One region of the Enterococcus sp. R12 genome, then DNA from elsewhere that is predicted to be linked to it. Evidence: a T-box and tRNA genes for the amino acid it is inferred to sense, from the RefSeq annotation. Region 1 holds a T-box; the other holds one or more tRNA genes.
What was found. The T-box of region 1 lies ahead of serS (serine--tRNA ligase). A T-box ahead of a tRNA ligase gene usually reads a tRNA of that ligase, here a tRNA-Ser.
Positions count from the first base shown of each region.

Region 2: it encodes a tRNA-Ser, which carries the amino acid that the T-box ahead of serS (serine--tRNA ligase) is inferred to sense. The anticodon was not compared.

Region 1 covers NZ_CM176874.1:3,548,365-3,555,687, forward strand. The annotation lists rRNA gene ACTW1R_RS16560 (16S ribosomal RNA) at 1-265, opposite strand, end outside; gene croR (response regulator transcription factor CroR) at 980-1,669, shown strand; gene ACTW1R_RS16570 (sensor histidine kinase) at 1,659-2,867, shown strand; T-box leader at 2,903-3,101, shown strand; gene serS (serine--tRNA ligase) at 3,159-4,436, shown strand; gene ACTW1R_RS16580 (polysaccharide deacetylase family protein) at 4,727-6,247, shown strand; gene ACTW1R_RS16585 (TetR/AcrR family transcriptional regulator) at 6,319-6,945, opposite strand; gene ACTW1R_RS16590 (ABC transporter ATP-binding protein) at 7,031-7,323, shown strand, end outside.
Region 2 covers NZ_CM176874.1:2,510,969-2,518,291, forward strand. The annotation lists gene asnB (asparagine synthase (glutamine-hydrolyzing)) at 1-1,880, opposite strand, end outside; gene ACTW1R_RS11630 (hypothetical protein) at 2,347-2,496, shown strand; gene ACTW1R_RS11635 (hypothetical protein) at 2,556-2,744, opposite strand; gene ACTW1R_RS11640 (Ltp family lipoprotein) at 2,973-3,632, shown strand; tRNA gene ACTW1R_RS11645 (tRNA-Ser) at 3,847-3,934, opposite strand; gene ACTW1R_RS11650 (TetR/AcrR family transcriptional regulator) at 4,019-4,585, opposite strand; gene ACTW1R_RS11655 (threonine/serine exporter family protein) at 4,864-5,622, shown strand; gene ACTW1R_RS11660 (threonine/serine exporter family protein) at 5,619-6,089, shown strand; gene ACTW1R_RS11665 (TVP38/TMEM64 family protein) at 6,278-6,877, shown strand; gene ACTW1R_RS11670 (glycerophosphoryl diester phosphodiesterase membrane domain-containing protein) at 7,050-7,323, shown strand, end outside.

The DNA of each region.
Region 1 (7,323 bases):
AGCTAATGCACCGCGGGTCCATCCATCAGTGACGCAAAAGCGCCTTTCAACTTTCTTCCATGCGGAAAATAGTGTTATACGGTATTAGCACCTGTTTCCAAGTGTTATCCCCTTCTGATGGGCAGGTTACCCACGTGTTACTCACCCGTTCGCCACTCTTTTTCTTTCGGTGGAGCAAGCTCCGGTGAAAGAAAAAGCGTTCGACTTGCATGTATTAGGCACGCCGCCAGCGTTCGTCCTGAGCCAGGATCAAACTCTCATAATGATTTGTTTGAATGACCATACGGTCATTAAGCTCATAAAAATTAACTTTGCTAGCTATTGCTTGCATGTATTTGTTTCAATAAATTGAAACGTCCTACACATTGGTTCGTTTGCTTGCTTTGTTCAGTTTTCAAAGGTCTACCGTGCTGTGTTAGCAACTTTTATATCATATCAGAGTGACGTTTGTTTGTCAACTCTTTTTTAAAAGTTTTTTTCGCTCGTTGTTTTTCAACTTCGTAGCGGCTGTCTCAGCGACTTAATTAGAATAACAAATGATTTGTTATGTGTCAACAACTTTTTTCAATTAATTTTGTTGATGTATCAACATCAATTAACTGTTTTAAAATTGCGACTTCGTTATAATATCATCTGTCGAGCTGTGCGTCAACTACTTTTTTCAATTCTTTTTAGGAATTCATTTAGTCATTTGGCACATGTAATAATATACCAAGACTTGTGCTATTCGTCAACCATAAAATGATTGATAGACCAACGTTTCTAGTTACTCCGTTTCCAAAGATGATTCGTGATTTTTAGTCCGTGATTTCCGCCTTTTTTAAGGACTTTTTCCGTTATTATTAGCCTATCGTTCGTCTTTTTCCTTTTTGTGTTTTCTTAATTCCTATCATTCTTATAAATTTAAGTATGATTTTATCTATTTTGTGGAATATTTGCTAAAATGGAGAAAAGAATATTGTTCCTAGGAGGACCCAGTATGAAAATACTTGTAGCAGATGATGACAAAGAGATCGTAGAACTATTAAGCATTTACTTACACAATGAAGGCTATGAATCGGTCAAAGCATACGATGGAAAAGAAGCACTGACCAAGATTCGCACCACTTCTGATATCGAGCTATTGATCTTAGATATCATGATGCCTGAAATGGACGGCATGCAAGTCGTCAAAGAATTGAGAAAAGAATCCCAAATCCCCATTATTATGTTGACCGCTAAAACAACCGATATGGATAAGATTCGTGGATTGGTCGCCGGTGCTGATGATTATGTCACTAAACCTTTCAATCCATTAGAAGTCATGGCACGGGTAAAATCGTTATTGAGAAGAACCAAGATGCAGGCTGCTTCAAATCAACCAGAGATTCTGGAAGTAAGCTCCCTTATCATCAACCGCGATTCCCATGAAGTAAAAACGGTGGATGGCAATGAGATCCAATTGACCGCATTAGAATTTGGCATCCTCTACTTACTAGCATCGCATCCGAACCGTGTCTTTAGCGCCGATGAGATTTTTGAACGAGTTTGGAAACAAGAAAGTGTCGTTTCTGCCAAAACAGTGATGGTCCATGTCAGTCACTTGCGAGATAAGATCGAAGAAGCCACGGATGGTGAAAAAGTCATCCAAACAGTATGGGGGGTCGGCTACAAAATAGATGCGAAGTAAACCAACTGAAAAAAAGCGCAACACACCAATCGAAAAAAAGAAACGGATCACGTTGACCTCAAAGGAAATCAGTGAGTTATTTGCGGAAGGAATTGTAACGATTGTTCTTTTACTTCTATTAAATGTCGCTATTTTGGTCATCTTGACCTCAATACGAGAAAACTCACCGGTTTTAGTCGAAGCGATCTATGAATCGAAGAATGCGTTCACGGCTGCCTTCAACACAGATATCTTCCGCAGTGGTCGCAACTTCATTCTACCGATGTTCTTCCTATTAGATGTGATCGTCTTATATTGGCGTTTGATTCGTCGTTACCATCAAATGCAGCTACGTCACATTATCAGCGAGCTGCACTTTATCGCAGAAGGCAACTACGATCATCGCATCCCCTTCGAGTTACGGGGCGATTTAAGTCGGATCGTTTCTAATATTAATGGCTTAGTCGACAGTACGGTGGCGGCGATCGAAGATGAACGGCGGATCGAGCAATCCAAAGATGAGCTGATCACCAATGTCAGTCATGACATTCGGACACCATTGACTTCGATCATCGGCTACTTAGGTCTAATCGAAGATCGACAATACCATTCGGAAGAAGAATTGCTGAAATATACTCATACGGCGTATGTCAAAGCCAAACAAATGAAATCCCTCGTCGATGATTTGTTTGAATACACGAAAGTGCGTCAGCCTAGCGTGCCCATTAATGTGATGGAATTTGATATGGCTCAGCTAGTGGAACAATTGGCGGCAGACTTTGAATTAGAAGCTAGTCGAAAAGGCATCAAGATCGAAACCTACACCCGTCCAGAGCATATCGAAATGGATGGCGATACCGAAAAACTGGTGCGAGTTTTCAACAACCTGCTGTCAAATGCCTTGAAATACGGCAAAGGCGCCGATAAGATCCGCATGGAGGTCGAGAAAGTCGGGACCGAAGCGATCTTAACCGTCAAAAACAATGGACAAATGATTCCTAAGCAAGCCCTTGATTCTCTATTCGACCGTTTCTACCGAGTGGAAGAATCCCGCTCTCAAGAAACAGGAGGAACTGGCTTAGGTCTAGCGATCGCTCAAAGCATCGTCGCCTTACATGGCGGCTATATCTATGCCAAATCAACGCCAGAATGGACGTCCTTTATTATTCATCTCCCGTTGAAGCGCAACAATTTGTCCAACACACAAACCTATGGTTGACGCCCCAACATTTTTTGGGTATGCTAAAGAAAATAATCAAGGCACAGAACCTAGTATATTTTTTTCATCTAGTAAAGAGAGCTGATGGTTGGTGAAAATCAGTGTTGGAAAAAATAGAATCCAGTTCTTTAACGTGTATTTTTCGAAAGAAAAATCGTTGGCTCACGATACGAGCAGCAAGGGCAGCGCAAGCTGAACTTGGGTGGCACCGCGAATGGTCATTTCGTCCCAAGCAACACGGGATCGGAATGGCCTTTTTTCTATGGAAAAATCAAAGGAGGATGTATCACTATGTTAGATGTAAAAATGATTCGCCAAAATTTTGCTGAAGTACAAAGCAAACTCGCAACACGAGGCGTGCAAAAAGAAGTATTGGACCGCTTTTTAACGCTTGACGAACGTCGCAGAGAACTCTTAGTCCAAACGGAAGAACGCAAGAAATTGCGCAACGATGTTTCTGGTGAGATCGCTGCCTTGAAACGGGCAAAAGAAGACGCGGCAGATAAAATTGCCCAAATGAAAGAAGTCGGCAGCCAAATCAAGCAATTGGATGAAGAGATTGCTCAAATTGATGAAGACATCAAAGAGATCGCCACGACATTGCCGAATTTGCCAAATGATTCTGTTCCAGTGGGCAAGGATGAAGACGACAATGTAGAAATCCGCCGCTGGGCAGAACCAAAAGCCTTTGCCTTTGAACCAAAACCCCATTGGGAGATCGCTGAAGAGTTGGGGATCCTCGACTTTGAGCGGGGCGCCAAAGTTTCTGGCAGCCGCTTTGTTTACTACAAAGGCTTAGGTGCTCGTTTGGAACGTGCCTTATACAACTTCATGCTGGATCAGCATGTCTATGAGCATGGCTATACCGAGATGATCACCCCTTATATCGTCAATAGCCAAGCAATGTTTGGCACGGGGCAATTTCCAAAGTTCAAAGAAGATGTTTTCCAATTGGCAGACACGGATTTGACTTTGATTCCAACTGCTGAAGTACCTTTGACCAATTACTATCAAGGGGAGATCTTAGAACAAGAACAGCTCCCTGCCTACTTCACTGCCTTGAGCCCATCATTTCGTTCAGAAGCTGGCAGCGCTGGTCGTGATACCCGCGGCTTGATTCGTCTGCACCAATTCAATAAAGTTGAAATGGTGAAATTCAGTGATGCTGACCATTCTTATGAAGAATTAGAAAAGATGACGGCTAATGCCGAAGATATTTTGCAAAAACTCAACTTACCTTACCGAGTGCTTAGCTTGTGTACAGGAGATATGGGCTTTTCTGCGGCGAAGACCTATGATTTAGAGGTATGGATCCCTGCTCAGGAAATGTATCGTGAGATCAGCTCTTGCTCAAACTGTGAAGATTTCCAAGCACGCCGTGCCATGATCCGTTACCGCGATCAAGAGGGCAAGATTCACTACATGCATACACTAAATGGTTCTGGTCTGGCTGTCGGTCGGACGGTAGCCGCAGTGCTTGAAAATTATCAAAACGAAGACGGCAGTGTAACGGTACCAGAAGTTCTGGTTCCTTACATGGGCGGACTGACAAAAATCGAAAAAGCCTAAGCCTTAGTACCCTTAATTGCACCCCCTTCGTAACAGTCACTCCACGTGATCTGTTACGAAGGGGTTTTCTAGTTCACCTAATAGATAGTGGTTGCAAAAGACCCCCTAACGCCCTTGATCATTTCTTGCAAGAGAAACAACGCAACAAGGCTGTAATTTTTAAATGAATAATTAGAAAAATCCCTTCATCTTTTTAAGTCTCTATCAGAAACCGGGCATGATCGTTGAAAGTACCTGTGACTTATGGTAACGTGGGCATAATTTAGGATGGAATGAAGGGAGCTTCACCAATGCCCGAACGAAAGACCTATGCCCGTCGGAGTGACTTGCACAAGAAACCAAACAATAATCAAAAACGAACAGCGTCAGCTGAAGAAAGACCGAAAGGACCACCCTCGAGAAAGAAGCCGTATCGAAAAGCAATTTTTTCCTTATTCGCCTTATTATTGATCGTTTTGATCGCGACGGCTGGCTCAGTCCTTTACACGTTACACCAGCAAGAAGTCGCAGCCCAAGAAAAATATGAGGCGGCTGCGGAGAAATTACTGGCATCAATCCAAGCAGAACAAAGTCAAAATGGGTTAAAAACAACGCCTGAAGTGCTCTCCAAAGGCGCAACCAAAGAATTGATCTACCGCCCGCAAGACCTTGATACGTTTCCCATCAAAGATATCAAAGAACGGTTGACACAAGCCGCTGATCACTTGCGTAAAAAACAAACGAAAAAAGAAGTCGTCACCGTTGCCCGCATCCAAGCACAAGCAGCGGCGTCAAAGGTGTCTACTTATTCATTGAAAGCCGACAGCTATGTGTGGAATCGAGAAACCGGACGTTTTGAAGATGCGGACAGCCTAACGGATGCACCGATCTTCGTATCAGAGAAGACGCAAACCGAATTGTCTTTGAAAGAACTGGTTCCTGATGAAGGCAGCTTATTAGGTATTCAACAAGTCATTCAGCAGAAACTGCTGGATCAAGCCAAAGAACCCGCCAAAATCATCGACGCCGTCTTGGCCATGGAGCGGATCACCTTCGATTCGAAATTTACTTACGATCCAGAGAAGCTGACCATCGAATTGCCAAAAAATCAGACGGGAGCGACGGAAATCACCCTGTCTTACAGCGAGATCGCCCCATTCATTGATCCTGATCTCGTGGCTGCTGACCAACTCAACAATGCCTTGCCAAGTTTAGACCCCAATAAAAAATACGTGGCATTGACCTTTGATGATGGACCCAACAGTACCTCCACCATGGATCTGTTGAACATCTTACAAGAAAATGACGTTAAAGCGACCTTCTTTATGCTGGGACAAATGGTAGAGCAATATCCGCAAGCTGCTAAAAAAGTCCAAGAAGCTGGACACGAGATCGCCAGTCATTCTTACTCTCATCCACAGCTGAATACTCTTTCAGCGGAAGATTTGCAGGCAGAAGTCACAAAAACCAACAAAGCCATTTATAATGCGACGGGTTTACTACCTAGAAATTTACGACCCCCTTATGGCGCTATCGACAAACAAAGCGCACAAACCATTGGCATGCCGATCATTCAATGGGACATCGATTCTCAAGACTGGAAATTGAAGGATCCGAAGAAGATCAATGCCTTGGTGCAACAAAATGTCTTTAATGGTGCCATGATCTTGATCCATGATATTCACCCGAAATCTGTGAAAGCCGTACCGGGAGTCATTAAAATGCTCAAAAACGAAGGCTACGAATTCGTGACTGTCGATCAATTATTAGAAGCACGGCAAAAACCATTGCATCAATACTTTGGGATGAACGACGAGCGCCTCGTTGACTAAATAAAAAAAGGAACGCAGCAAATTGTCTCTTGCTGCGTTCCTTTTTGGTTATTGGATCGTTCCCTCTTTTTTTAGCCCTTCTTATCCTCATATACATTGGTCACAAAAATTTGGATCAACAGTTCAGCGACAGCTTTTGGCGGCATCATTGAGAAATCTTTGAGCCAGCGTTCGATCAACCCGATAGACCCGCAGACAAAAAAGCTAAGACACAGTTCCAATTCTTCCTCGGAAGCATCTTGAAAGTATTGGGCAAACCGTTTCAAGGTCTCCGGTTTGATCTCTGACAATAAAAGATTCAGCAAATGGCTGTTGTTTAACAAAATCAAATGGGTGGTACTAGGATTCTCATACAAAATCGTCAACAGCTTTTCCAACCAAAGATCCAATGACAAATTTTCCTGCTGCAAGTTCGATGCGATCTGCTCAACAAGCTCTCCTTCGATCTCCTCCAACAAAGCGGCCGTATCCTTATAATATTTATAAAATGTTCCTCGGTTGATATCGGCTCGTTCCGCAATCTCTTTGATCGTGATTTTGCGGTACTCTTTTTCCAACAATAACTCCTGAAAGGCGCGTCGGATCACTTTTTTCGAGTAGATCGTTCGACGATTCCCCACAGTCCCCACCATATCGTTTCCCCTTTTCTCTGTACATTTGATCAATATTTGTCTATTTAATGACAAATACGTAAGCATTGAGGATTGCTCTTACTTTTCTTTCTTAGTATACTAACACCATGTGATTAAATCAACACGTGTTTAAAAAATGGAGGCTTTATTAATGAGTTATGTTGAAGTAAAGAATGAATATAAACGCTATCAGATGGGCGAAACCACCATCACTGCCAACAACGATCTTTCCTTTGCCATTGAAGAAGGCGAATTAGTGGTGATCCTTGGCCCCAGTGGTGCAGGAAAATCGACCGTTTTGAATATTTTAGGCGGGATGGATTCGCCAGATGAAGGACAAATCATTATCGACAATGTCGATATCGCGAAGTTTAACGACAAACAGCTGACGGAATACCGCCGCAAAGACGTCGGGTTCGTCTTCCAATTTTATAATTTGGTGCC
Region 2 (7,323 bases), 1.0 Mb from region 1:
ACGATTTCTTTGGCTTCTGGAATCGATTCATCAATAAAGAATACTTTATACCAGGTCAAGAACGTAAAGATCGTCCAGATTTTTCGCTGAAGATTCGGTTTTCCTTGGCGATGGTCTTCAAGCATTTGTAAAATTGCTGTTTGATCGAAGAAGGTTGCCGCAAAGTCTGACTCAAAAAGGCTCTTGACTGCTTCATACCCTGTTCCTTCTTTCAGCCATGCCTTGATAGGTACAGGAAAGCCGAGTTTTTCACGGTTTGCCCACTCTTTTGGCAAATGACGGTTTGACGCTTGTCGAAACACATCTTTGGTGTTGTTTTGATTGATCAAATATTTCGTCGGGATCGTTTGCGACAACTTTTGCATCTCAATATCCAATAAAGGAACACGTAATTCCAAGGAACTCGCCATGGACATTTTGTCTGCTTTTAACAAGATATCCTTCGGCATCCACTGATGAAGATCTAAATATTGCATCTTATTGACCTCGTCTTTGAGACCATTGACTTTCTCGTAATGAGGCGCAACGATTTCAGCAACAGAGGGTCCTTTTTGATAGGTTGGTTTTAAAAGCTGCAGTGCTTCCTCTTCTTCAAAGACGAGTGCTTGCCCGATAAAGAAGTCTTGGGCAGGTGCCGTGGCTTCATAAAGATGGATTCGACCATGGAAGTTTTTCATTTTGCCGATTTGACGTCCCAAACGAAAGCGGATGTTTTGTGGCAATTTTTTCAACCCTTGGGCAAAAACGCGTACCGCTTTAGAGTTTGTGTGGAAGCCATAGGCTGCATAACCGGCAAATAATTCATCTGCCCCTTCCCCGGATTGAACGACTCGCACTTGCTGTGCTGCCAGATTGGCTAAAAAGTACAAAGGGACACAGCTTGGGTTAGAATCTGGTTCGTCCAAGTGATACTGAATCAACGGGAATGCCTCAAAGGACATTTCACCATCGATAACCGCTGCTGTGTTGTTCAAACCAAGTTTTTCCGTCAATTTGCGGGCCTCGATCGCTTCGTTGTAGGTTTTGTCATCGAACCCGATTGAAAACGAGCGATCTGGTCGCAAGACAGAAGCTACGTAACTTGAATCGACACCACTGGATAAAAATGAGCCGACTTCAACATCACTGATTTGATGAGCGGCAATTGATTCCTGGACTGCTTGATCGATTTTGTCGACCCATTCTTCTCTTGAATGATTTTCTTTCACTGAAAAATCTGCATCCCAATACTGCTTGATCGTCAATCCCTGTTCATTAAACAAATAATAATGCCCTTCTTGCAAACGATGAACGCCTTTAAAGAAGGTTTCTCCGTTCAAAGGCGAGTATTGAAAAGTCAAATAAGGTTTCAACGCCTCTTGGTTCAACTCTTTCTTGAAATCTGGATGAGGCAAAAAGCTCTTGATTTCAGAACCAAACATAAAACTGCCATTCATTTGCGCATAGTAATATGGTTTGATCCCAAAGTGATCCCGTGCGCCGAAAAGCTCTTGTTTTTGAGTATCCCAGATGGCAAAAGCAAACATTCCCCGCAGTCGCTGCAAAACATCAATGCCCCACTCCTCATAGCCATGTAAGACTACTTCGGTATCCGCATGGGTAGAAAAAACATGACCCGCTTGGATCAATTCTTCCCGCAACACTTGAAAGTTATAGATTTCCCCATTAAAAATAATGACTTTTGTTCGATCCTCGTTAAAAATCGGTTGTGAGCCACCTTCTAAGTCGATGATCGATAAACGACGAAACCCTAACGCTACTTGGTCGTCGGTAAATTTTCCTGAACTGTTTGGTCCGCGATGAACGATCCGGTCCATCATGCGTTCAATAATGATTTCTTTTTGGTCTTTTGAATTGACAAAGCCGACAATTCCGCACATATTTTCACATCCGTTTTCATAATCCATTTTCATTTTTCTAAAGTAAATCATACCATAGAATTCAAGAGATACGATCTCTTTTTCAAAAAAATACAATCAATATATTTTTGCACAAAACATAATTTGGAGACAATCCTTATGATATCAAGGTTTCCAACCATCTCATACTCTCAATCTTACAAATTTGTTATCTAAGAAAATAGCTATCCTCAAAATTCTTAAGAAATTTTTTATGAATTCTATTTTTCTGAAAATATACAAAGATACTTTTCCCGAATTTACTGACTCCAGGAAACTTCTTTTGCTGCCATTCTCAGGCATTGATTTCTTGAAAAGGATCAGTCAGATTCGTTCGTTTGATAGTTTTATTGGACGAATGTGAAAAAAAGTGTTATTCTAACTATGGAATTTCGTTATCAACTAACCGTTGCCTTTCAATGACAAGTTTTAAGAAAGGAGAATGACTATGACATTCTATAACACAGATCTACAATATCGTGTAACTCTGGATACCAAATTGAATTTATTTATCGTTTTCGATAAAAAAGATGCGAATCATTTTGCGACTGGAATTACGATCGAGCAAGCTGTACAAGAATTGAAAAAAACTGCATAAGGAGTTTATCCAAATGAAGGATACCGATTCGTACTGAAAGCACCTCGCTAAGGAAAAAATTAGCTAGGTGCTTTCTTGTTTTTTGGCTCGCTTTTGTCTTTTGCAGTATCCGCTTCTTGCTTCTGTCCAATTTGCTGTTCATCCAGCTGTAAGATTTCATCAACAGATCCTTGCTTAATAAATTTGCTCAATCCCTGTGCCGCAATTTTTGTGTAACGCATAAAATAATCTTTTTCTTCAAAATCCATCTTCTTCCCTCCTACTGTTACAACTATACTTTCATTTCGTTTACTAGCGATTTTACCAGTAATTCTTGAGCGTCACTTCTTTAATACATATGAATGATCCATTAATAGCATACACGTTACATTTGTCAAATCATTCTTTTCCTCTATTCATGAAAAGACAAATCTGTTTTCTGATTCCAGACATAGTACTATTAACTTTAGAAAACTGTTTTATTAGGGGGGATGCTTATGGCTACATTTTTCGCTGGTTTGTTTTTTATCGGTTTGATCGGTTTCATTTTTGGCATTATCTTATTTTATATTGGGTTGATAACTCAAAAAAACAAACGAGATCGAAATGTTTTTCTCATTGTCGCTTCCGCCTTTATTGTCTTGTTTTCGTATGGTGGCTTGTCCTTCTACCAAGATGTGACGTCTTTCGATAGCATCACTGCGCAATTAAGCCTTTCTTTACGTAACGAAGCAAGGAAAAATGAATCCTTTGGCGATGCCACTGTTTCCATGGAACAACCACAAGGAGAACAAACAGCTGGCAACAACGAAGCAAGCAGCGCGCAACAAGAAGAACCCGCAAACAACGAGCAACATACACCTCAACTTTCTCGTGAAGAAAGAAATGCACTGAATCGTGCAGAAAGATACTTATTCAGCAATGCGTTTTCTCAGTCGAGCTTGAAACGGCAATTACTCTATGAAGATTTTTCTGAGAGCGCAGCAGACTTTGCCGTAGCCACCGTGGATGCCGATTGGAACGAGCAAGCTTTGAAAAAAGCAATTCGCTACTCGCAAAATTTATCCTTATCAGATGAGCGTGTGGCGAGCCAACTTTCTTTTGAAGGCTTTACTTCTGAACAAATTGAATACGCCTTAGCGCGTTTGCCCGATTGATTCTTTTCGTTTGTTGCCGCACCACAAGAAAAAATGGTCCAGCGAATTGGCGTACATTTCTGTTGATTTCCCGATTGAGTGTAAGCTGAGGGTTTTTCAGATGGTCATCGATCAAGCTCGGCAGTCAGTTAGCTTCTCTGCCCATTTTTCTGCCCACTACAAACAAAAAAGCCTATCTCGAAAGATAGGCTAAACGCTCCAAAGCGTTGATATAAGGAGAGTACAGGATTTGAACCTGCGCGCCGGGATGAACCGGGTCGGCGGATTTCGAGTCCGCTGCATTACCACTCTGCCAACTCTCCATAACAGTTATTTTCGCTAGTTTTATTAAAAATGTCAAGAAAAATCTGCACCCAATAAGTAATGGGATGCAGATTTTTTGTTCTTTAATCGAAGATGTAGCTATCTTTCTTTTCGATTACGCCTTCAATGGTCTCGTTGATGATTTTGATGATCTGGTCATCGGTGGGTGTGATGATACCCGCCGACATTAAGGAAGCCAAACCAGTCACAACGATCCATGCGCCATTATGTAATGCATTTACCGCATCTTCTGAAAGATCCGCATATTTTTCTTCTGATTTGATCAAGGATTTGAAATAGGTCGATGAAAAATCATGCATCAATTTCCCACCGCCATAGTCGTCGATAAAAAGGGCGATGTAGAGATTGTGCTGCTCTTGAGCGAAGCGTATATAATTCAGGCCTAAATCAACAAGTTTGTCTCCTGTTCGAACAACTGGAAAAACATTTTCCGATAAATCTTTGAAAACAGCCTCCACCAAGGTATTTTTTAAGTCCTGCATATTTTCGAACTCAAGATAAATCGGTTGAGTAGAAATTCCCATGTGCTTAGCGATATTCCGGGCCGTAAAATTGCCAAAACCTTCTCTATTGATCAGTTCATAAGCGGCCTTCAAAATGTGTTCTCTTGTATAGACCTTCCTTCGCATCAATAAATCCCCCTTTTTATATTTATTTAATTGTAACCGAGATATTCATTTTTTTAAAATAAAACACTCCATCCGTTATCTTATTTCTATTCACTTTGTTCATTAAAAACGAATGTTTACTAATTAAAAGAAGTGCTTCTCCTTTCATTTATCACAAAAAATCCTACGCATTGACTGCTAGTTATTTTTCAAATCTACTTTTCTTCCTTGTTGAAAACTCGCTGAAATTGTACACTAAGAATGTAGTGCGCAAATTCGATTGAAAAAGGAGTTTGGAAATGGCTAAATCAAAAGAGCTATTATTGGAGACCTGTTTGTTGGCAGGAAAAATCATGATGGAAAACGGCTCGGAAGTCTATCGAGTGGAAGATACAATGAATCGAATTGCAGCAAATGCCGGGGAGCAAGGCAGCATTAGTTATGTAACAGCAACTGGACTTTTTATGGGCTTACGCAGTAGCCACTATGCACAAGTAGAAAATGTTCATGATCGAGTCATCAATCTCGAAAAAATTGTTGCCGTCAACGGATTGTCTCGTGCCTATGCTGAAAAAAAAATCTCGTTAGTGGAACTGCACGAGGCATTAAAAAAGGTCAATCCAACGACACCAAGTTTTCCTTATTGGCTGCAGGTGTTTAGTGCGGGCGTGGTCAGCAGTACTTTAATGATTATTTTCGGCGGTACTTGGTTTGATTTTCTAGCAACGTTTGTCATTGGCTGTCTGGGATTTTTATGCGCCTATTGGGTCAAAAAAGTCATCGATATCCGCTTTTTGGATATGTTTTGCGCCTCTTTACTGATCGGTACTTTGTCTCTTCTAGCGGTCTCTCTTCATGTCGCACAAAACGTCGATAATTTGATTATCGGTGCCGTCATGCCCTTAGTTCCTGGTGTAGCGATCACCAATTCCTTTCGGGATATTTTGGCAGGCCATCTCATCAGTGGGACTGCTCGGGGAACTGAAGCTATTTTCACAGCTGCCGCGATCGGTGTTGGCATCGCCACGGTCTTCACCTTATTTGGAGGGATCTCATGACGATTTTTATTCACCTTTCCTTTAGCTTTTTAAGCACCGTGACCTTTGGTATCTTGACCAATATTCCTAAAAGAGCCTTAGTTGCAACAGGCATCGCTGGAACGGTTGGCTGGATGATCTATTGGTCATTGAAAACGATTGGCTACGGTCTAGGAAGCGCCAACTTCTTAGCCGCATTTGCCGTCGGTTGCGTCAGCATCTTTTTTTCCCGCAGAAAAAAAATGCCCATGATCATTTTTAACATTCCTAGCCTCGTTCCTCTCGTACCGGGTGGTCCTGCCTACAAAGCCGTTCGAGAATTCGCTTTGGGCGACAACTTTGTCGGCTTTGAAAATCTGATGATCGTTGTCATCACCGCTGGGGCGATCGCTGGAGGCTTCATGATGACGAGTGTGGTCGAAAAGATCGTTAATCGTTGGCAAATGAAGCGAACGAAAAAACATCCCTCAGATAAAAAAATCTCCTGAAACTATTGGTGCGCAGAAACTATAAATTTTTCTTATTTCAGACTTTAGTACAATGTTTTCTTTTCGGACTTCTTTTATAATAAAGGCATACCTTACAAAACTGTTTGACGTTTGTCATTTGTTTTACTGGATTTTTCTGGTCTCACCCCGTATAGTGGGATTATGAAACATAAAGGAGATGAAGTCCTGTGAGCATAGCAACTTCTCGTCGTATCATTAATACGATTTCTATTATTGGCTTAGGTTTATCTATCGCATTAACGATCTATTTTATCAATCTAGGTGTTTTCAAAGACATTAATGCACTGCGAGGTCTAGTTGGAAATTCCGTTATCTTAGGACCAATCGTCTTTATCCTTTTGCAGATCTTGCAAGTAGTGATCCCGATCATTCCCGGTGGTGTCTCCAGCGCTGCAGGTGTCTTGATTTTCGGTCCTTATCTAGGATTCGTTTATAACTATGTAGGAATCAGTATTGGTTCTGTCATTATTTTCCTGCTAGGCCGACGATACGGTAAACCATTCATTTTAAGTATGATCAGTGACAAAACTTACGATAAATATATTGGCTGGTTAGATAACCAAAGCCGATTTGAAAAACTTTTCGCCCTTGCAATCTTTCTACCAGTCGCCCCAGATGATGCCCTTTGTCTAATGGCTGGCTTGACCAACATGACAGTGAAGAAATTTACGCTGATTATTTTGTTGGCAAAACCTGCTTCAATTTTCTTGTACAGCATGGCTTTGATTTATGGTGGAACATTCTTAACTGGTTTGTTAGGCGGATAAGAAAAATAGGTAAGAAAAACGATCAATTCATTGAGCCGAACATGAAGGAGCTGCTTTTCATACAGGGATCTATACCTGTGGCGAATGTGCTTCTGAAACTGTTCGACTCTTTTTTTCCGCCTTTTTAGAATAAATAGGAACCAAAATACTTACTTTTGTTAGGATGACGACCATGAATTATTTAAAAAACAGCTTAGTCAACACTTGGGATTTTTTGAAAGACAGCAATGCCTACTTCCGTGATGTGTTACTGATGCACGGTGCTTTGTTGTTCTTAGTGATCCCAATCTTATCGGCTTCCACCAAGTTCGTCTTAAAACGTGGGGGCTTGCCTTACCTTTCTTTTGATAATATTGGCAGTATCTTTACCGACCACCCAGTCGTGCTGCTCTCATTAACACTGATTTTACTTTTGATTTTATTAGCCGTCTTTTTTGAGTTTACTT